One region of the Ralstonia mojiangensis genome, then DNA from elsewhere that is predicted to be linked to it. Evidence: riboswitches for the same ligand, from Rfam matches in the RefSeq annotation. Region 1 holds a riboswitch; the other holds the start of a gene.
What was found. Region 1 has a riboswitch for glycine ahead of gcvT (glycine cleavage system aminomethyltransferase GcvT). Riboswitches for the same ligand answer to the same signal wherever they lie in the genome.

Region 1 (11,428 bases):
ATCGATCGTCACGCCGACCAGGCGACCGGGCATCGAGCGCTTGAATGCATCGCGCACGGCCATGTAGCCAGCGTGCGGGCCGCCGAAGCCGAACGGCACGCCAAAGCGCTGCGTGTTGCCGATCACGACGTCGGCGCCCCATTCGCCCGGCGCAGCCAGCAGCGTAAGCGCCAGCAGGTCGGCAGCCGCAACGACCAAACCGCCGGCAGCGTGCACGGCATCGGTCAGCGCCTGGTACGTCGCCAGATCGCCCAGCAGCGCACCGTTGGCGCCGGGGTATTGCAGCAGCACGCCGAACGCGTCGTGCTTGGCGGCGTCGGCTGCCGGGCCGGTCACCACCTGCACGCCGATCGGTTCGGCGCGGGTGCGAACGACTTCCAGCGTTTGCGGAAGAACGTCGTCCGCCACAAAGAACACGGTCGACTTCGATTTGCCAATGCGCTGCAGCAGCGTCATCGCCTCGGCAGCGGCGGTCGCTTCGTCCAGCATCGACGCATTGGCGATGTCCATGGCGGTCAGGTCGATCACCATCTGCTGGAAGTTCAACATCGCTTCCAGTCGGCCCTGCGAGATTTCCGGCTGATACGGCGTGTACGCCGTGTACCAGGCGGGGTTCTCGAGGATGTTGCGCAGGATGACGCCCGGCGTGTGCGTGCCGTAATAGCCCTGGCCGATCAGGCTCTTGACCACGCGGTTCTGCCCCGCGATGTCGCGCAGCTTGGCGAGCGCCGCTTCTTCAGTCAGCGGTTGCGTGAATTCACCCAGCGGCATGCCGTCCTGACGGCGGATGGCCGGCGGGATCACGGCGTCGATCAGCGCGGCACGGCTGGCGTAGCCGAGCGTGCCGAGCATGGCGGTCTGCTCGTCGGCAGACGGGCCGATGTGGCGGTGCGCGAAGGCGTCGTGCGCCTCCAGGTCAGCCAAAGTGGAGCGTTCGGCAGCAAGCGCCGAGGAAGCGGGGTGCGGAGCGTTCATGGCAAGGGCTCGAAATTCAGGCGATGCAGGCAATGGCCGATGCGCAGCGCAGGTCAGGGCGCGCGCATCGGCCGGAGGATCGGCTTAGCCGATCTTGGCTTCGTAGTCAGCGGCCGACATCAGGGCGTTCACGTCGTCGGCGTTGGTCGGCTTGATCTTGAACAGCCAGGCCTCGTAGGCGCCAGCGTTCACGGATTCCGGCGCGCCGGCGGCATCTGCGTTGTTGGCGATGATCTCGCCCGAGACGGGGGCGTAGATGTCGGAGGCGGCCTTGACCGATTCCACCACGGCAATTGCCTCGTCTTTGGCGACGGCGCGACCAGCGTCCGGCAGTTCCAGGAAGACGATGTCGCCCAGCGCGTCCTGCGCGAAATCGGTAATGCCGATGGTCAGCGTGCCGTCGGCTTCAACGCGGATCCACTCGTCGTGTTCGGTGTACTTCAGATCGGCGGGAACGTTGCTCATGAAAGGTTTCTCCGGAAGATTGGTATTGGGGGATGCGGATTCGGTGTTCAGCTGACCAGCGCCTTGCCATTGCGCACGAACGGCAGTTTAACCACAGTCGCGGTCAACTTGCGGTCGCGAATTTCGACCTGTACGTCGGTGCCGACGGCCACGTCCTTGGGCAGGCGCGCCAGTGCAATCGAGAGCGACAGGCTCGGGCTGAACGTGCCGCTGGTGATCTCGCCGTCACCAGCGGCCGTGATGACCTTCTGGTGGGCGCGCAGCACGCCGCCCTTGTCGCGCAGGATCAGGCCGACGAACTGTTCGCGCTGGCCGCCGGCTTGCAGCGCAGCCTTGCCGGTGAAGTCGCGCTCGCTTTGCAGATCGACCGTCCAGGCGAGGCCGGCGTCGAGCGGCGAGACGTGCTCGTCCATGTCCTGGCCGTAGAGGTTCATGCCGGCTTCCAGACGCAGCGTGTCGCGCGCGCCCAGGCCTGCCGGGCGTACGCCGGCTTGCAGGAGGCGCTCCCACACGCCCGCAATCTGCGCGGCCGGCACGACCAGCTCGAAACCGTCTTCACCGGTGTAGCCGGTGCGGGCCACCATGATTTCGCCCACGTTTTCCACGGTGACGAAGCCGGCGTTGAACGGCTTGAGCGCCTCGCCCACGGCCTGCGTGCCGGGCAGCGCCGCGTAAGTCTTGGCACGCGCATTCGGGCCTTGCACGGCGAGGATGCCCAGCGGCTCGGCGCCAGCGTTGTTGTCGGAGCGGCGCGGCGTGATCGTCACGTTGGTGCCGGCGGCGGCGTTCTGCGCGACGATCCACTCCAGGTCCGTCGGCGCGGTACCGGCGTTGACCACCAGGCGGAACCAGTCTTCGCGGAAGAAGTAGACGATCAGATCGTCGATCACGCCGCCCTTGGGGTTGAGCATGCAGCTGTAGAGTGCCTTGCCGGGCGTCTGCAGCTTGTCGACGTTGTTGGCGAGCAGCCCACGCAGGAAGTCGCGCACGCGCGCGCCGGTGAGGTCAACCACGCACATGTGCGAGACGTCGAAGATGCCGGCATCTTGGCGCACGGCGTGGTGCTCTTCGATCTGGGAGCCGTAGTTGACGGGCATGTCCCAGCCGCCAAAGTCGACCATGCGGGCGCCCAGCGAGCGGTGGATGGCATTGAGCGGCGTGTGTTGGAGCGTCATGGAATCTCTCGGCTGAGCGCGCCGCCGTGGCTTGGGCGCGGCGCATGGATCGGGAACCAGAAAAGCAAAAAGGCCACCCGCGCAGCCTGATCCCTCATGGTGACGCCATGAAGATCAACAAGCTGCGCAGATGGCCCCTCTGTCCTTGGTACCTGAGAGATTGCGAAGCGGGGCGCATAGCGGTGCGCGCCGTTCGTGAGCCCCTTCGGTGGGCGCCCGCAGTGGTCGTGCGGCGCCAGCTCTCCAGAGTGCGGTCGGACACATGTCCGCCGATCCGCCCGGTCCTGGATGCCTGAGAGTTTTCGGGTGCTACCCCTTCGGCGGCGCCTTGCCGTATACGGCGGGCACGCTCTCCCGGATGGATGGGCGGAATTTACGGAAGGGGGATGGGATTGTCAATTGGGGGGCGGGGGCTTTTGGGAGGAGGGCTGGTTTTATGCTTTTGGTCCATCCCTTGTTTCATCCCCTGCCGGGGCTGACTCACTTTTCTTTGTCTTGCCAAAGAAAAGTAAGCAAAAGAAATGCGCGCCCGAGATGGCGACTTCCCCTTGAATTTCTGTAACCGGGCGGAGGCGGGGAAAACTCGCTTCGCTCAGACAGTTCCCCGCCTTTTTTCCGCCCGCTTACAGAAATTCAAGGCGCCATCTAGGGCCGGTACGTCAAAGGCTAAAGGCCAAAGACTAAAAGACAACGGCCACACCCTTGGGAGCTGGCGAGGTCGCCAATCTCCAGGGGTGTGGCCGGAGCGCGGGTGTTGGCTGGTCTTGCTTTGACTTACTTGCCGATCTGGCGGCTGACCTGGTTTTCCTGCTGGTTCAGGGTGCGCTGTTCCTGCTTGGTGATGTGCCCGCCGTTCTGCGCAGCCATGTCGCGCTCTTCCTGGCGAATCTGGTGGTCTTCCCGGTGCATCTGGCGAGCTTGGCCCTTGGTGATCTCGCCTTCCTTCACTTCGTTGTGGATGCGCTTGTTCTGGTTGGCGAGGCGGTGGTTGACCTCGGCGCGGCGCGGGTGGTCTTTTTGCCACTGCGTCTGGGCGAAGGCGCCGGTGGTGGCAGACAGGGCGACGGCGGTAACGGCCAGGGCTTTGACGATGCGGTTCATGGTGGGTTCTCCGGTGGGCGGCCGACCGATTCAGCCGCTGTCCTGTCCATAACGAGGTGCCGTGCATGGCCGCTTACGCGGTTCGTGTAACGGCGCGTAAGCGGTGTAACGCCCATGCGAAAAAGCGGGGGGCGCAAACGCATGCGGTGCAGCTTGGCGCACCTCCGTCAGGCTCGACGCAGGTGGCTTCTCGCAGCCCCAATCGATGCAAAGGCGCCGTGCTACCATCGCCCTCCGCTGTCGTTCCCGCCTGCTTTTTCTTCCGCCTGTTCCCATGTCTTCCGGTCTCGCCCACGGGCTCAATGCTGCCCAATCCGAAGGTGTGCATTACCTCGATGGCCCGTGCCTGGTGCTGGCCGGGGCGGGCTCAGGCAAGACGCGCGTGATCACGCAGAAGATCGCGCACCTGATCCTCGACAAGGGCTTCGAACCGAAGCACATCGCTGCCGTCACGTTTACCAACAAGGCGGCCAAGGAAATGCAGGAACGCGTGGCCAAGTTGATGGACGGCAAGACGCGCGAAGACGGCAAGCGCATTCCCATCAAGCAGTTGACGGTGTGTACGTTCCACTCGCTCGGTGTGCAGATTCTGCGGGCCGAAGCCGAGCACGTGGGCCTCAAGCCGCGTTTCTCGATCATGGATTCGGATGATTGCTTCGGCATGATCCAGGAGCAATTGGCCACCACCGACAAGCAGTTGATCCGCCGCGTGCAGAGCACGATCTCGCTGTGGAAGAACGGTCTCGTCGACCCGGATACCGCGATTGCCGAGGCGCTCGCCAACAACAACGTCGATGACCACCAGGCGTCGCTCGTCTACCGCAATTACGTTGCGACGCTGCACGCGTATCAGGCGGTGGACTTTGACGACCTGATCCGCATTCCCGCCGAGCTATTCGCCCGCAATGAAGAGGTGCGCCTGAAGTGGCAGAACCGCCTGCGCTACTTCCTCGTCGATGAATACCAGGACACCAACGCCTGCCAGTACCAGCTGCTGAAGCTGCTCGCGGGCGGTTCGCACTTGCGTGCGCCGGCCTTTACGGCGGTGGGCGACGACGACCAGGCCATCTACGGCTGGCGCGGCGCCACGCTCGACAACCTCAAGCTGCTGCAGACGGATTTCCCGAACCTGAAGGTCATCAAGCTGGAGCAGAACTACCGCTCCACGGTGCGCATTCTGAATGCCGCCAACGCGGTCATCGCGCAGAACCCGAAGCTGTTCGAGAAGACGCTGTGGAGCGAGCACGGCATGGGCGACGCGATCAACGTGACCAGCGCCAATGACGAAGAGCACGAAGCCGAGAGCGTGGTCTTCAAACTCTCGGCCCACAAGTTCGAGCGTCGCGCGCAGTTTCGGGATTACGCGATCCTGTATCGCGGCAACTTCCAGGCGCGCCTCTTTGAGCAGATCCTGCGCCGAGAGCGCATTCCGTATGTGCTCTCGGGTGGGCAGAGCTTCTTCGACAAGGCCGAGATCAAGGACTTGTGCGCCTATCTGCGGCTGATTGCCAATGCGGATGATGATCCTGCGTTCATCCGCGCCATCACCACGCCCAAGCGCGGGGTCGGCAACGCGACGCTCGAAGTGCTGGGTTCGTTCGCGGGACAGGCCAAGGTGTCGCTGTTCGAGGCGGCGATGATGGGCGGCATCGAGGCGCAGCTCGCGCCGCGCCAGCTCGAGCCGCTGCGGGTGTTTTGCGAGTTCATCGTGCGGCTGTCGGACCGGGCCGCCAAGGAGCCCGCCGCCACGCTGCTCGACGAGATGATGGAAGGCATCCATTACGAGGCCTACCTGTACGACACCTACGACGAGCGCCAGGCGCAGAACAAGTGGACCAACGTGCTGGAGTTCCTCGACTGGCTCAAGCGCAAGGGCACCAAGCCCGAGAAGGACGATGACGAAGAGGCCACCGGTTTCGATAACGCCGATGGCCTGATGGACACTGGCAAGAACCTGCTGGAACTCACGCAGACCATCGCGCTGATCAGCATGCTCGAAGGCAAGGAAGAAGACCCGGATGCGGTGCGCCTGTCCACGCTGCATGCGAGCAAGGGGTTGGAGTATCCGCACGTGTTCCTGGTGGGCGTGGAGGAAGGCATCCTCCCGCATTGCCGCGAAGACGACGACCTGACCGACGAGAAGATCGAAGAAGAGCGGCGGCTGATGTATGTGGGCATTACGCGGGCACAGCGCAGCCTGCATATCAGCTGGTGCAAGAAGCGCAAGCGTGCGCGCGAGACGGTGGTGTGTGAGCCGTCGCGCTATATCGCCGAGATGAAGCTTGGCGAAGATGCGGGGCCGACGCCGGAGGACACCATGCCGGCCATGTCGCCGAAGGATCGGTTGGGCGCTTTGAAGGGGTTGTTGGCGGCTAAGAAGCCGGTGGTTTCCTGAATCTTTTTGTTTGTGGTCCATCCTTGTTTCGTTCCCTGCCGGGACCGACTTACTTTTCTTTGTCTTGCCAAAGAAAAGTAAGCAAAAGAAAGGCGCGCCCGAGATGGCGAAAGATTCCTTGAATTTGCGTAACCGGGCGGAGGTGGGGAAAACTCGCTTCGCTCAGACAGTTCCCCACCTTTTTTCCGCCCGCTTACGAAAATTCAAGGCGCCATCAAGGGCTCAAACGTCAAAAGAGAAAGGCCAACCCATCGCGCGGTTGGCCTTTGTCGTTTGGGCTGGCGCTGAGATGGTTTGGCCTTTGACTTTCCTGCCCTAGATGGCGCCTTGAATTTCTGTTGCAGGGAGGAAAAAGGAAGGGAAACTGTCTGAGCGCAGCGAGTTTTTCTCTTCCCCTCTCTGCGACATAAATTCAAGGAATCTTTCGCCATCTCGGGCGCGCATTTCTTTGCTTACTTTCTTTGGGCAAGACCAAAGAAAGTGAGTCGGCCCCGGCAGGGGATGAAACAAGGGATGCACCAACAACCCAAACCCCGAAAAAAAAGCCCTTCGCGGAACTGCACTGTTGTGCCGTTGCGCCAGCCCGCGTGCAGCCGGCAACGCTTTGGACCAAGCTTCGACCGACGTTGACACACATCAACGCGGCGCCCACATCCCGGTTTTAGGATGAACCATCGCCCCCACTAGAACCACCCCATGTTTCCGTTCGCCAAGCCGGCCGACCCTCCGTCCGCCGCCAACGACACCGCCTTCCGCTGGTCGGCGCCGCAGGTGCGCGCGCTCGCGCAGCGTTTTGATACGCACGGCCCGCGCTACACGTCGTACCCGACGGCAGACCGCTTTCACAACAAATTCAGTAACGCCGATTACCTCGACGCCTTGCACCGCCGGGCTGCGATTGCACCCGCGCTGCATGCGCCGCTGTCGCTGTACATGCACCTGCCGTTCTGCGCGAACCTTTGCTACTACTGCGGCTGCAACAAGGTCATCACAAAGGATCGCTCGCGCAGCGCACGCTACGTTGAAACCCTCGCCCGCGAGATGGCGATGGTGGCCAATCAGATTGGCCCGCTGCGCCGCGTGACGCAGTTGCATTGGGGTGGCGGAACGCCCACGTTCCTTGCGCACGACGAAATGCGCGCCGTGATGGCCGCCACGCGTGAGCATTTCGATCTGGCCAACGATGGCGAGATCTCTGTCGAACTTGACCCACGCCACGCCGACGACGCCACGCTCGAAGTACTGGCCGAGATCGGCTTCAATCGCGCAAGCCTCGGCATTCAAGACTTTGACCCCGACGTCCAGCGCGCGGTCCACCGCATCCAGAGCGTGGAAGAGACGCGCCGCGTGGTCGACACTGCGCGCCGGCTGGGCTTCGAGTCGATCAGCTTCGACCTGATCTACGGCTTGCCGTATCAGCGTACGGAAACCTTCAACGCTACGCTGGATCGCGTGCTGGAGATGGCGCCTGATCGGCTGTCCGTCTATAGCTATGCACACCTGCCGCACCTGTTCAAGGCGCAGCGCCGCATCGACATGCTCACGCTGCCGACCGCAGACCAAAAGCTCGACTTGCTGGCGATGACGGTGGAGCGTCTCGTTGCCGAGGGCTATGTCTACATTGGCATGGACCACTTCGCGCGGCCCGACGATGCACTCGCCATCGCGCAGCGTGAAGGGCGGCTGCAGCGCAATTTCCAGGGCTATTCCACGCACGCCGATTGCGACATGCTGGCCTTTGGCGTGTCCGCCATCAGCCGCGTGGGCGATGTGTATGCGCAGAACGAGAAGGATCTCGACGCGTACTACGCACGCGTCGACGCCGGCGAACTTGCCGTGCTGCGCGGCATGTCACTCACGCCAGATGACCACGTGCGCCGCGCGCTGATTGGCGAGTTGATGTGCGGATTCGAATTGAACATGCGCGCATTCGGTGCGCGCCACGGGCTGGACTTCAAGCGCAGCTTTGCGGACGAGCTGCGGGCGCTGGCGCCGCTGGAGGAAGCCGGGCTGGTCAGGGTGGGGGACGAGCGTATCGTGATCACGCCGCAAGGACGGCTGCTCGTGCGCCGCATCGCCATGGTGTTCGATTCGCACCTGCGCGAGGCAGGCACGGAGCGCGCGGTGGAAGCCGAGGGCAAGCCCGTCACCTTCGTCCCGCGCTACTCCAAAGTGGTTTGATCCGCTTACTGACCCGAAGTCACGTCAGACCGTTGCCGGTTCGGGCTGCTGCGCAGCGGTTTGCGTCTGCGCACTGACCAGCGTCTGCGGCCAGATTTCCGCCAGGCGCAGCAGGTTGGTCGAACCGGCCTGGCCGAACGGCATGCCCGCCGTGATGGCGATCTGGTCGCCCGACACGGCAAAGCCTTCACGCGCGGCGGCACGGCACGCCGCATCCACCATCTCGTCGACGTTGCTCACATCGGGGCTGACCGTGCTGTGCACGCCCCACGTGATCGCCAGACGGCGCGCCGTATCCAGGCGCGGCGTGATGCTCACGATGGGCGCCAGCGGCCGCTCGCGTGCGGCGCGCAGGCTGGTCTTGCCGCTGGACGTGTAGGTGACGGTGGCCACCGCGCCCAGGATGTGCGTCACGTCGCGCAGGGCCGCGCAGATGGCGTCCTGGCGGGTGGGCAGCGGCGGTTGATGCTGCGCGTCGATCAGGTTGCGGTACAGCGGGTCGCGCTCGGTCTCGGCAATGATGCGGTTCATGATGCTGACCGCCGCCACCGGATGCTTGCCGCTGGCCGACTCGGCCGACAGCATCACGGCATCGGTGCCGTCGTACACGGCGCTGGCCACATCGGAGGCTTCTGCGCGCGTTGGCACCGGCGCTTCGATCATCGATTCCAGCATCTGCGTGGCCACGACCACCGGCTTGCCGTGGTGGCGCGCCATGCGCAGGATGCGCTTCTGTACGCCGGGCACGCGCTCGGGCGGCAGCTCCACGCCCAAATCGCCACGCGCCACCATCAGCGCATCGGACGCCTGCACGATGTCTTCCAGATGCAGCAGCGCTGCGGGCTTCTCGATCTTGGAGAGCAGGCCGGCGCGGTCGCCGATGATCTCGCGCGCGGCGATCACGTCTTCGGCACGCTGCACGAATGACAGCGCGATCCAATCGACGCCCAGCGACAGGGCGAAGTCCAGGTCGCGCAGGTCTTTCTCGGTGAGCGCCGGAATGGGAATCACCGCATCCGGCACGTTCACGCCCTTGCGGTCAGACAGCGGGCCGCCATCGACCACGCGCGTGACGATGGCTGTCGGATCGGCCGCTTCCACCGCCAGACGGATCTTGCCGTCATCGAGCAACAGCGATTGCCCTGGCGCGGCAGCCGCGTACAGCTCCGGGTGCGGCAGGTGCACGCGGGTGGCATCACCCGGCGTCGGATCGCGGTCGAGCACAAAGCGATCGCCGTTCTTGAGCACGACGCGGCCGTCGGCGAACGTGCCGATGCGCAGCTTCGGGCCCTGCATGTCAGCGAGGATGCCGATGGGGCGGCCGGTCTCGGCCTCCACCGCGCGCACGGTGTCGTAGCGCTTGCGGTGGTCTTCGTGCGAGCCGTGGCTGAAGTTCAGGCGAAAGACGTCCGCGCCGGCGTCGAAGAGGGCGCGGATGGTGTCTTTGTCGCTGCTGGCGGGGCCGAGGGTGGCGAGGATTTTGGTGTTGCGGAAGCGGCGCATGTTGGTGTTTCCGGTGGGGTTGTTTATTTGGGCCTTGGTGGTCCACTCCCTTTCACCCCCTGCCGGGGGCGACTCACTTTCTTTGTCTTGCCAAAGAAAGTAAGCAAAGAAAGGCGCGCCCAAGATGGCGACCCCTTCCTTGAATTTGTGTAACCGGGCGGAGACGGGGAAAACTCGCTGCGCTCAAACAGTTCCCCGTCTTTGTTCCGCCCGCTTACACAAATTCAAGGCGCCATCTAGGGCAGGAACGTCAACGGCCGAACCGTTGGTGTGCGGGCCCTAGTGGCTCTTGTTTGTTGCTGTGTTGCTCGCTTTGCTTTGCGTTGTGCTGCTGGTTCCTGCTGCACTTGTGATCGATGGTTTGGCCGTTGACGTTCCTGCCCTAGATGGCGCCTTGAATTTCTGTTGCAGAGAGGAAAAAGGAAGGGAAACTGTCTGAGCGAAGCGAGTTTTTCCCTTCCCCTCTCTGCGACATAAATTCAAGGGGAAGTCGCCATCTCGGGCGCGCCTTTCTTTTGCTTACTTTTCTTTGGCAAGACAAAGAAAAGTGAGTCAGCCCCGGCAGGGGATGAAACAAGGGATGAACCACAAACATCAATCAATCCATTCCCCCAATCCAACATCAGCCAGTAATCAAAACCGCCCGAAAATCATTCACATTAGTCCGCGTAGGCCCAGTCACAATCAAATCGCCAAGCGCATCAAAAAACCCATACCCATCGTTGTTGTCGAGCAATTGCTTAGCCCGCAACCCAAGCGCTTCAGCACGCGCCAGACTATCCGGCGTCAAGATCGCACCAGCGTTGTCTTCAGACCCATCAATGCCATCGGTATCGCAAGCAATCGCATGCACACCCGGCAGGCCATCCAACGCCACGCCCAGCGCCAGCAGGAACTCGGCATTGCGCCCGCCGCGCCCATTACCGCGCACGGTCACCGTAGTTTCACCACCCGACAGAATCACGCACGGCTTGGTGAACGGCTGGTTGCGCGCCACGATCTGCCGCACGATGCCGGCGTGCACTTCGGCCACATCGCGCGCTTCGCCTTCAATGCTGTCCGACAGGATGTGTGCCTCGTAACCGAGCGCGCGCGCCTGCGCGGCAGCAGCTTCCAGCGCGTGCTGGGCCGTCGCGATGACGTGGCTGCGATGGCCTTCGAAACGTGCATCGCCGGGTTTGGGTGTTTCGCCTGCGCCGGTTTCCAGATGACGGCGCACGGCTTCGGGCACGTCGATGCCGTATTTGTCGATCACGGCCAGCGCATCCGCGCAGGTGGTGGCGTCGGGCAGCGTCGGGCCGCTGGCGATGAGCGTCGGGTCGTCGCCGGGAATATCGGAGATCAGCAGCGTCTCGACGCGCGCCGGTGCGCACGCCAGTGCCAGGCGCCCGCCCTTGATCGACGACAGGTGCTTGCGCACGCAGTTCATCTCGCCGATGCTCGCTCCGCTTTTGAGCAGCGCGCGGTTGACGGACTGCTTGTCGGCCAGCGTCAGGCCTTCGGCCGGTGCGGCCAGGAGGGCCGAGCCACCGCCCGAGATCAGGCACAGGACGAGGTCGTCTTTCGTCAAACCTTCGAGCAAGCCGACCATGCGTTGCGCGGCGCGTTGGCCCGCCGCATCTGGCACGGGATG
Region 2 (11,428 bases), on a different contig from region 1:
CGGTATCAGTCTTGCCTTGCTGGCCGAGGCGCATGACGCCGCGCAGGGCCTGGCGCGCGGTGCGGTCGGCAACAACGTGATGTATTTCGAGACCGGCCAGGGCAGCGCGTTGTCGGCCAATGCGCATCATGGCGTCGATCAGCAAACCATGGAGGCGCGAGCTTATGCGGTGGCGCGGGCGTTCTCGCCGTTGCTGGTCAATACGGTGGTCGGCTTTATCGGCCCGGAGTATCTCTACGACGGCAAGCAGATCATCCGCGCGGGGCTGGAAGACCACTTCTGCGGCAAGCTGATGGGCCTGCCCATGGGCTGCGACGTCTGCTACACCAATCACGCCGAAGCCGATCAGGACGACATGGATACGCTGCTCACACTGTTTGGCGTGGCGGGCATCCATTTCATCATGGGCGTCCCGGGTGCCGACGACATCATGCTCAATTACCAGAGCACGTCGTTTCATGACGCGCTCTATCTGCGCGACACGCTGGGCCTGCGGCCTGCACCGGAGTTTGAGGCGTGGCTGCAAAGCATGGGTATTGTCGACGCCGCTGGGCGCCTGCAAGACGCCACGGCGCGGCAACCGCTGCTGCAGTTGGCCCACGCGCTGTGAATCCCGCCGGGAAGCCAAACATGCCGAAATATCCCCTCGTTCAGCCGAATCCATGGACACACCTGCGCGCCTTCACCGACGCGCGCATTGCGCTGGGCCGCGCCGGCAACAGCCAGACGACCGACGCTGTGCTCGCGTTTGGCGTGGCGCACGCCCAGGCGCGCGATGCCGTGCACTTGCCACTCAATCGTGCAGCTTTAGCGGCCGCGCTTGGGCAGGCGGGCTTCACGGCCCTGGCGGTGCACAGCGCGGCAGCCGATCGCGCCGAGTATCTGCGCCGCCCCGATCTCGGCCGCCGGCTTGACGAAGCCAGCCGCGCAGAACTCGGCGCGCTGCGGCCAGCGGAGCCATTCGACCTTGTCTTCGTGATTGCCGACGGGCTCTCCGCATTGGCCGTGCAAAGCCATGCCGTGCCGCTGCTGTGCAGCGTGCGTGAGCGTCTGCCGGCCGGCTGGTCGATCGGGCCGGTCGCCATCGCCGAGCAATCCCGGGTTGCGCTGGGGGATGAGATCGGTGCGTTGCTTCGCGCGCGGCAGGTCGTGATGCTGATCGGTGAGCGGCCGGGGTTAAGTTCGCCTGACAGCCTAGGCATTTACCTGACCTACGCGCCGCGCGTTGGCCGCTCGGATGCAGAGCGCAATTGCATTTCCAATGTGCGGCCGGCGGGCCTGACCTATGACCAGGCAGCGAACCGGCTGGTGTTCCTGCTCAAAGGCGCACTGGCGCTCGGCCGCAGTGGCGTGGACCTGAAGGACGACACGCCGTCCGTTGCCTCCGGCGCAGCCCGACTTGCCGAACGAGACGAGCCGTGACACACTCGCTCCCGCTGCCCACACCGGCAGCACGCAGGCGCGGCTGACGCACCAACGACAGCTGCAACACGCCGCAGGAGAGACCGGGCGCAACACGCACACGCGCAACGCCCGGCGCCGATGGAGCAACCACCCCGGAAACTCTCAGGCAAAAGGACTGTGGCGTCGACTGCGAATCTGGAGAGAGGCGTACACGCGTGCGCCCACCGAAGGGGAAGGCGCCAGCGCTGCTGATGCCCAAGCTCTCAGGTCCCAAGACAGATGGGGTGAGCCGACCGGATCGTCCGGTCATGACATCACTCCATAGGGACCGCCATGACGCACATCGTCATCGTCGGCGCCGGCATATCCGGCGTCACCACTGCTTACACACTCTCGCAACTCGGCTATCAGGTCACGGTGCTCGACCGCCACCTGTATCCAGCCATGGAAACCTCGTTTGCCAACGGCGGGCAGCTTTCCGCCAGCAACGCAGAAGTCTGGAACAGCACCGGCACGCTCCTCAAGGGCATCAAATGGATGCTGCGCAACGACGCGCCGCTGCTGCTCAACCCCAAGCCGTCGTGGCACAAATACTCGTGGATCGGCGAGTTCGTCGCCAGCATCGCGCACTACCGCCGCAACACCATCGAGACCACACGCATGGCCATCGAGGCACGCAAGCACCTGTTTGCGATGGCCGAACGCGAGCAGATCGATTTCGACCTGCAGAAGCGCGGCATTCTGCACGTCTATCACGACAAGGCCAGCTTTGCGGCAGCAGGCAAGGCCAACGCCCTGCTCGTCGCAGGTGGCCTTGAGCGACACCCCGTGAGCCCCGAGGAGATTGCCGCCATTGAGCCGACGCTGCGCGGCAACTACTACGGCGGCTACTTCACCGAATCCGACGCCACCGGTGACATCCACAAGTTCACGCGCGGCCTGGCGCAGGCGTGTGAGAAGCACGGCGTGCGGTTCATGCACGGCGTAGATGTGCGCGATGTGGAAACCACCGAAAGCGGCGTCCGCCTGCTCCTGCAAACCACGCTCGATGACCGCCTGTCTACCAGCTCGGCGAATGTCGTACAGGACCTTGCCGCGGATGCGATGGTCGTCTGCGCGGGCGTGGGCAGCCGGCATATCGCACAACTGGTGGGCGATCGCATCAACGTGTATCCGGTCAAGGGTTATTCGATCACGGTGCACCTGGACGACGAAGCCAGCGTGCAAGGCGCGCCGTGGGTCAGCCTGCTCGACGAGAGCGCGAAGATCGTGACAAGCCGCCTGGGCGCGGGCCGCTTCCGCGTGGCCGGCACGGCGGAATTCAACGGCTACAACCGCGACATCCGCGCCGACCGCATCGAACCGCTGGTCGCGTGGACGCGCCGCAACTTCGCCATTGGCACGTCGCGTGTGGTGCCCTGGGCCGGCTTGCGCCCGATGATGCCGGACATGATGCCGCGCGTCGGCCGTGGGCGGCATGGGCGCGTGTTCTACAACACGGGCCACGGGCACCTCGGCTGGACGCTATCCGGCGCTACCGCCGCAATGGTGGGCGACGTGATCGCGCGAGATTGCCCGCTTCATTGATCGCAGAAACGAAAAAGCCCACCAGAGTCACGGCGGGCTTTTTCATTGCGAGCACGATCCAAGCGATCAGAACTTGTGTCGCACGCCCAGCATCACGCCCAAGCGCGAATTGTTGCCGTACAGGTTGCCGGAGTTGTTGAACGCGGCGGCGCTGTCCAACGCCACCCAGCTACCCTGCAGATGCGTGTAGTCCACCTCGGCATACACATCGGTGCGTTTGCTGAACGCGTAGTCGAGCATGCCGGCGGTGGTCAGGCGCTTGCCGCTGGCATCGAGGTGCTTCATCCAGTCGTACTGCACGGTGCCGATGAAGCTGAGTGCGCCGGAGATCGGCACCTTTGCGCCCACATAGGCGGCTTGGTTCTTGTAGTCGGCCACGTCGAGGCGGCTGTTCGTGTAGCCGAGGTACCACGTGGCAATCGAAGTATCCAGCTTGCCGCCGAAGCCCCAGACCGTCTGCTTGCTGGCCAGCGCTGCCGGCACCGCGCCGAAGAACGCAGATGACACATCACGCGTGACCTGGTACACCGCGCCCACTTCAGCCGACCCCATGCTGTAGACGATTGAGCCGGCGCCCGCCGAGCTCTTGCTGAAGCTGCCCGCCGCTTCGCCAAACGTCCATGCGCCGGCAAGCTGCAGGCCGCCGAACGATTTGATGTATTTGACCGTGTTGTCGTAGCGCAGGCCTGTGTAGTTGCCGCCTTGATAGCCGACGATGGAGTTATTGGCAAACGCCATCGCCTCGTATGAAGACAGGACCTCGTGCGCCAGCGTGTATTGCCGGCCGAGATAGAGCTTGCCGTAATCGCCTTCCAGGCCGACCACCGCAGTGCGTCCGAATAGACGCCCGCCCTGCTGGCTACCGCCGGTATCGGGGGAGAAGCCCGATTCCAGGATGAACATGGCCTTGGTGCCGCCGCCCAGGTCTTCCGTGCCGCGCAGGCCCCAACGGCTGCCGGTCAGCACGCCGTCCGTCATCTGCAGATTGCTGTTGCCTGCCGCATTTTCGTGCGTGCTGTAGCGGATGGTGGTGTCGATCAGCCCGTAGAGCGTGACGCCGCCGGCGGTTTGCGCTGCCGCCGGCAGGCTCGTGGCTCCGAGCACCAGTGCGGCAATCATTGTCTTGTTCATGGCTCCCTTGTCTCCTCTTTGTGTGATGGGTATGAATGTGCGACGGCCGCACGTGCAGCCGTGGTGTTGCGTGGATAGCGCCCACGGCCGCACAACCGTGAGCGCAAGATTTCTCGTGTCTCAGTGGTCAGCCGAAGTGGCGCCGCGGCTCAGTTGTGCCTGCACAGCCATGCGCACGGCAGCATTTGCTGCGCCGTAGCCCAGGTAGCCGTTGCGCTGGACAAGCTCGAAGAAGAAGCGCTCGCGAAAGGGTTCGGTGTAGGCGTGCAGAAAATCGCCGTGCGGGTCGCGGTCGTAGAGAAGACCGTCGTCGTGCAGGCGGTTGAGCAATGCGTCATCCAGCCCAAGTCGGGCGGCAACGTCGTCGTAATAGTTCTCGGGAACGTGCTGCAGGCGGGCCGCGCCACGGTCGATGGCCTCGATGGTCTCGAACAGTCGCTCAGTGCGGAATGCAATGTGATGCACCCCCGAGCCCGCGTAGGCGGTGATGAACCTGCCCGTGGCCGTGCGCCCGCTTTCCGATACGTTGAGTGGAATCCGCACGTTGCGGTTCGGACTCACCATCGCCCGGCTTTTCACGAGGCCGTACGGGTCGGCAATCTCCTGTACGGCTTCGGCGTGCATGCCGAAGATGGCCCGGTAGAACAGCACGAAGCTGTCGAGCCGGTGCGCGGGTAGCGCCTGTGCAACGTGGTCGATCGATGCCCACCCGGCTGCATCGTCCTGCACGCCAGGATGCAAGACAAAATCGCTTTCGTAGATACTGCGATCGGCCTCACGATCGTCGATCAGATAGAGCAGCGTGCCATCGGGCGCGCGCAGCGCGGGAATGCTGCGCTCAGTCGGCCCCACGGGCCCGCGCCATTCCTGGGCGCATAACTCACGTGCGCGTGCCATGGCGCGCTCGGCATCGTCTACTTTCAGGCCGATCGCACAGACAGACGGCCCGTGCAACTGGAAGTGTTCCGACGCTGCGCTGTCCTGCTCCATATTCAGGATCACGTTGACGCCGCCCTGCCGATACAGGTCAACCGCCTTGGAGCGATGGTGCCCCGCAAGGATGAAACCCAGCGCACGCAGGCGCGTTTCAAGTTCCCGTCCTGCCGCAGCATCCACGGCAAACTCCAGGAAATCCACGCCTTCAAATTGCGCTGGCGCCGGCAGTTCCGCACCGCCAGCTTCGGACTCCAGCCAGCGCAGCGAACGCATGCCGTCCAGCGCCGTTAGTCGTGCGGGCGCAGAGCGGAATTCGTCATTGAAGACCTCAAGCGACAACGGCCCGGTATAGCCCGCAGCAAGCAGGTCGCGCGCAAACTCCGTCACCGCAAGGTCACCCTGCCCCGGGAAGTTACGGTGATGCCGGCTCCAGGACAGTACGTCCATCGACAACTTCGGGGCGTCTGCAAACTGCACGAAGAAGAGCTTGTCCGCCGGCACATCGTGGAGGCCATCCAGCGAATCGCCCAGCGAGAGCGTGTGGAAGCTGTCGAGAATCAGCCCCAACGCCGGGTGGTCAGCCTGTCGCACGATCTGCCACGCCTGCCGCCAGGTCCGCGTATGCCGCGCCCAGGCCAGTGCCTCATACCCCACGCGCAGCCCGCGCCGTGCCGCCGCTTCTGCCATCTGGCGCAGATCGTCTGCCGCGAGCGCCGGATCGTCGATGGCGATGTCCTGCACGCTGCTGCAGACGAGCACCATCTCGACGCCCAACTCGGCCATTACGTCAAACTTGCGCTCGGCCCGCGCCAAGTTTCGCGCGAACAACTCTCGCGGCATGGCTTCGAAATCGCGGAACGGCTGATACAGCATGATCGCCAGCCCTAGGTCTGCTGCCATTTGCCGCACGCGCGCCGGCGATCCATCGAAATTCAGCAAATCGTTCTCGAAGATCTCGACACCGTCAAAGCCTGCGGCGGCGGCAGCCTCCAGCTTCTCAGGCAGCGTGCCGGACAGGCACACCGTGGCGATGCATTTGGGGCGACGTGCTGGGTGAAGCGAGTTCATGGCGATACGGTGGTCGGGCGTCAAGCAATGCCCGCAGCGTAGGAGCGCCTCCACATGCCGACAAGCGGCATTCGCGCAACAGCGTTCGATGATCGTACAATCGTGCGCACATATCGCTCGTTTTTAGGGTTATCGCCATGACGAAGGAATCGCTCGACAGGCGCGACTGGATCGCCGGATTGGAAAAAGGGCTCGCCATCCTGGAGGCGTTCGACCACGAGCACCCCCGGCTGACGCCCACCCAGGCCGCCGAGCTGACCGGCCTCACCCGCACAGCCGCGCGCCGCTACCTCCTGACGCTCGAACACCTCGGCTACCTCACCAGTGAAGGCACGCTGTTCAGCCTGACGCCGCGCGTGCTGAAGGTGGGCTGGTCGTACTTCGATTCAGCACGTCTGCCGCGCACGGTACAGCCCTTCCTGCAGCAGGTGACCGCCGCCGTGGGCGAAGTGGCGTACCTCAGCGTGCTGGATGATTGGGAGCTCGTTTTCATCTCGCGCACCAGCACCAGCCGGGTCATGAGCACCGGATTCGTGCTGGGAGCGCGCGTGCCGGCGCCGCTCGCCTCGGCCGGCGTGATGATGCTGGCCGCGCAACCCGAGCAGAAGGTCAAGGCATGGCTGGAAACCTGTGTGCTGACGCCCTATACGCCTTACACGATCCTGCAGCGGGACCGCCTGTTCGATGAAATCCGCAAGGCTGGTCGGCAGGACTACGCCGTGGTCGAGCAGCAATTGCAGATTGGCGTGCGCGGGGTGGCGGTACCGCTGCGGGATCGGCACGGCAACGTGATCGCCGCACTGAGCGTGAACATGCAGGTCGGTGAAGAAACCACGGAGCACGCTTTGCAGCGGGTGCTGCAGGTGCTGCAGGACACCGCGCTTTCGATCATGCGTGTGCTGTAGCGCCTTCCGCCCCGGGAGATAGACAGACTCGGAGAAACCCTTGGCTCGTACGTTATTCGCACCATTCCGTGCGATTATCGAACGTTTTCAATCCACAGTCGCTTGTGCCCCGCCATGGCGGCGGACTACGCTGCGTTGCGTGTACAGACGGCCCTTCATCAAACGAATCGCACGATAGGCCGCACAGATAAAACCGGAGACAACCATGACCGCAGCCCCTGCCCACGAGCCCCTGGGCAAGCACCAGTCGAAGAAAGCCGCCGCCAGCGGCTGGATCGGCTCGGCGCTCGAGTACTACGACTTCTTCATCTACGCCACCGCCGCAGCGCTGATCTTTCCGCAGATATTCTTCCCCAAGGGCGACCCGAAGACGGCCATCATCGCCTCGCTGGCCACGTATGGCGTGGGTTATATCGCGCGGCCCATCGGCGCATTCGTGCTGGGCCATCTGGGCGACACGCACGGGCGCAAGAACGTGCTGCTCTGGTGCATGTTCCTCATGGGTTTTTCGACGATTGCCGTGGGCCTGTTGCCCACGTACGACCAAGTCGGCCTGTGGGCGCCGACACTGCTCGTCATCATGCGCCTGATCCAAGGCTTCGCCGTGGCCGGTGAAATTTCGGGCGCCAGTTCCATGATCCTGGAGCACGCCCCATTTGGCCGGCGCGGGTTCTTCGCGAGCTTTACGCTGCAAGGCGTGCAGGCCGGGCAGATCCTGGCCGCTGCCGTGTTCCTGCCGTTGGCGCACTACATGCCCGTCGACCAGTTCAACGCCTGGGGCTGGCGCATTCCGTTCCTGCTGAGCTTCGTCGTCATCATCGCCGGCTACGTCATCCGCCGTGAAGTGCACGAAACCCCCGCGTTTACCGCTGAGCAACAACAAGGCCGCCCGCGCTCGCCAGTGCTCGACGCCTTCAAATACAGCACGCCTGACATGCTGCGCGTGGTTTGCATGGCGCTGATGAACGTGATTCCGGTGGTCGCGACCATCTTTGGCGCCGCCTATGCGGTGCAGCCGGCATACGGCATCGGCTTTGCCAAAGACATCTACCTGTGGATTCCGGTGGTGGGCAACATCGTTGCAGTGCTGGTCATTCCGTATGTTGGTGACCTGTCTGACCGCATCGGCCGCAAGCCGCCGATCGTGCTCGGTTCGCTGCTCGCCGGGGTGCTTGCTTTTGCCTACCTGTACGCCATCAGCATCAAGAACGTGCCGCTCGCCTTTTTCATGTCGATCCTGATGTGGGGCGTGGTCTACCAGGGCTACAACGCGGTGTTCCCGAGCTTCTATCCGGAGTTGTTCCCGACGCGCACCCGTGTGTCGGCCATGGCGATTTCGCAGAACATCGGCACGGCCATCACTGCCATGCTGCCGGCCCTCTTCACCGCCGTGGCCCCACCGGGAGCCACCAACATCTGGCTAACCGTGGGCGCCATTGCCTTTGGCGTCACGGTGATTGCCGCCGTGGCCGCCATGACCGCACGCGAGACCTACCGCATCCATATGGACGACCTGGGCCAGCCAGCCGCCCAACCCGTCGACAAGGCTGAATATGCCCGCCAGCGGGCCGGAGCCTTGGCCGCCTGAAACCCGCACCCCTGAACCATGATTTCTGGAAAAACCACCCTCATCGCCCACATCGGCTACCCGACCGAAACGTTCAAGTCGCCGATGATCTACAACCCCTGGTTCGAGCAAAAAGGCATCGACGCCGTTGTGGTGCCCATGGGGGTCAAGGCAGAGGATTACGCGCAGAGCTTCCAGTCGATCTGCCGCTTCACCAACCTGCGTGGCGCACTGATCACGATGCCGCACAAGGTCACCACGGTGGATCTGGTCGATGAGGTCACGCCGGCCGTGCGCATCGCGGGGGCCTGCAACGCGGTGCTCAAGCGCGATGACGGCACGTTGCTGGGCGACCAGTTCGATGGCGCAGGCTTCGTGCGCGGCGTGCTTCGCAAGGGGCGCCAACTGGAAGGGGCGCGTGTGCTGCTTTCAGGGGCCGGCGGCGTCGGCTCGGCGATTGCCGCGTCGCTGGCCGCTGCGGGTGTGGGCGAGCTTGCTTTGTATGACACCCGCGCAGAATCGGCGGAATCGCTGGGCCGACGTCTGCGCGAGCACTATCCTGCGCTGGTGGTGCGCACCGGTTCGAATGATCCGGACGGCTTCGATGTCGTGGTCAACGCCACGCCGGTGGGCATGAAAGAAGACGATCCGCTGCCCTTCGACGTGGCACGCATCGCGCCAAGCTGCTTTGTTGGCGAGGTGGTGATGAAATCCGAGTACACGCCGTTGCTGCGCGCAGCGCTCGACAAGGGTTGCGATGTCCAGGTCGGCACCGACATGCTGTTCGAAATGATTCCCGCGTACCTGGAGTTCTTCGGTTTCGGCACCGCCACCGCAGATGAGTTGCGGCGCAGCGCAGCCATTGCATACTGAGCCGATGACGCGTCGCCCTTTGAGCTTTGCCCTGCTGCTGCCGCTATTGCTGTCGGCACAGCCGGTTGCGACTGACAGTTATCTCCCCGCCCTTCCCGCCATTGCCCAGACGCTGGGCTCGGCCAGCACGAGCCTCACGGTCTTCGCGCTGGCCTTTGGCATTGGACAACTGCCGATGGGCAGCCTTGCCGATCGTTTTGGCCGTCGTCAGGTGCTGCTGATCGGGCTCGCGTGCTATGCCGTGGCTGCACTGGCCGGAGCGCTGGCGGTAACCGCTTCCATGTTGACCGCTGCACGCGCCCTGCAGGGGTTTTCGATGGCCGCCATCCTGGTGTGCGCACGCGCAGCCGTACGCGATCTGCACCCGGCACGCGACGGTCCGCACGTCATGGCGCGTGGCCTCACGGGGCTGGGTTTCGTTGCGTTGGTGGCACCGATTCTGGGTGCCTTTGTCGCGCAACACGCGGGTTGGCGCTGGGTGCTGGCCGGCATGAGCTTCTATGCGATCGTTCTATGGGTGATGTGCTGGCACGGCTTTGCCGAAACCCGGCAAGAGACGCAGACCCAGGCAGGCAGCGTGCGCGAGATCTTCGCCAGCGCGGATTTTCGCGCCTGGGGGTTGCTGGCAGCCACGACCTACGCCGGCATCTTCTGCTTCCTGCTGCTTTCGCCGATGGTCTATATCGCTTACCTAGGCCTGTCTCCCGAGCTTTATGGCTGGATACCGGCCGGCGGATCGCTCGTCTATATCCTCAGTACAACGGGCTGCCGGCGCCTGCTGCGCCGGCAGAGCCTCGTGCGGACGGTGCAGCAAGGCGCAACGCTCAGCCTGCTCGGCGCGGGCATCCAGGGCTTGGGCTGCTGGCTGCTTCCCGGGCAAGCGTGGCCGCTGCTGCTCGGACACGGCATCTATTGCATGGGCCACGGCATTCACCAGCCTTGCGGCCAGGCAGGTGCGGTGGGCGAGCTGCCGCATCTTGCGGGGCGCGCGGTGTCATGGTCAGGCTTCATCATGATGCTGGCGGCCTTCTGCCTGGGGCAGACCGCGGCCGCCTTTGACGATACATCGCACAGCCTTGGCGCCTGGCCCATGGTGGTGCCGATGATGCTTGCCGGCGCCGTGTTGGCGTCCATCGCTTTCCTTTGGCTACCGAAGCTGCAGAGCCAGCCGGATCCACAAAGGGCTGCCGCATAGCGACTGTGGGATGCGCATTGCCACCCGCGTGGTACACAATGCGGTGTCTGCATTCTTTGCTTCAGCCACAGGAGTTTCACCATGAGCCGCAACGCCGACCTGCCATTCAAGACCGCCGGCTTGGAGTTCATCGAGTTCGCCACGCAAGCGCCGGCTGCGCTCGGCCAGGTGTTTGCATCGCTCGGCTTCAAGGCCATCGCGCGGCACGTAAGCAAGGACGTCACGCTGTATCGGCAAGGCGACATGAACTTCCTCGTCAACGCCGAAGCCGATTCCTTCGCACACCGCTGGGCCGAGGAATATGGCGTGGGCATCTGCGCCATCGGTATTCGCGTCGACGATGCCCAGCACGCCTACGACCGCGCCGTCGAACTGGGGGCATGGCCGGCCGAGGCCGAGCCCATCGGCCCGAGCGAACTGGTGATCCCCGCCATCCAGGGCGTGGGCGATACGCACCTGCATTTTGTCGATCGCTGGCGCGGCAAGCACGGTGCCAGAGGCGGCCTGGGCGACATTTCCATCTACGACATCGACTTCCGCCCGCTGGACGCAGAGACCGCACATGAGGACTGGCACCACGCCGGCGTTGGGCTGGCACGCGTCGACCACCTGACGCAGACCGTCGGCGCGGGTCGCCTGCAGGATTGGATCGACTTCTACCGCAACCAGCTCGGCTTCAGCGAAATCCACGAATTGCATGCCAACTGGCACGTCGCGGCGGATTCCCGCGTGATGGTGTCGTCGTGCGGCATGATCCGCATC

Region 2: another riboswitch for glycine. It lies ahead of NG898_RS25885 (D-amino acid dehydrogenase); the one in region 1 lies ahead of gcvT (glycine cleavage system aminomethyltransferase GcvT).

What each region holds. Positions count from the first base shown of each region.
Region 1 covers NZ_JAMXHU010000002.1:903,508-914,935, forward strand. Annotated here, with positions in the region: gene gcvP (aminomethyl-transferring glycine dehydrogenase) at 1-975, opposite strand, end outside; gene gcvH (glycine cleavage system protein GcvH) at 1,060-1,440, opposite strand; gene gcvT (glycine cleavage system aminomethyltransferase GcvT) at 1,488-2,615, opposite strand; glycine riboswitch at 2,745-2,872, opposite strand; glycine riboswitch at 2,885-2,982, opposite strand; gene NG898_RS11000 (hypothetical protein) at 3,390-3,716, opposite strand; gene NG898_RS11005 (UvrD-helicase domain-containing protein) at 3,991-6,111, shown strand; gene hemN (oxygen-independent coproporphyrinogen III oxidase) at 6,808-8,292, shown strand; gene pyk (pyruvate kinase) at 8,317-9,795, opposite strand; gene NG898_RS11020 (glycerate kinase type-2 family protein) at 10,418-11,428, opposite strand, start outside.
Region 2 covers NZ_JAMXHU010000008.1:19,659-31,086, reverse strand. Annotated here, with positions in the region: gene NG898_RS25895 (ethanolamine ammonia-lyase subunit EutB) at 1-610, shown strand, start outside; gene eutC (ethanolamine ammonia-lyase subunit EutC) at 631-1,422, shown strand; glycine riboswitch at 1,487-1,592, shown strand; gene NG898_RS25885 (D-amino acid dehydrogenase) at 1,738-2,991, shown strand; gene NG898_RS25880 (porin) at 3,058-4,122, opposite strand; gene NG898_RS25875 (bifunctional sugar phosphate isomerase/epimerase/4-hydroxyphenylpyruvate dioxygenase family protein) at 4,243-6,126, opposite strand; gene NG898_RS25870 (IclR family transcriptional regulator domain-containing protein) at 6,264-7,031, shown strand; gene NG898_RS25865 (MFS transporter) at 7,237-8,619, shown strand; gene NG898_RS25860 (shikimate dehydrogenase family protein) at 8,638-9,471, shown strand; gene NG898_RS25855 (MFS transporter) at 9,476-10,666, shown strand; gene NG898_RS25850 (4-hydroxyphenylpyruvate dioxygenase family protein) at 10,748-11,428, shown strand, end outside.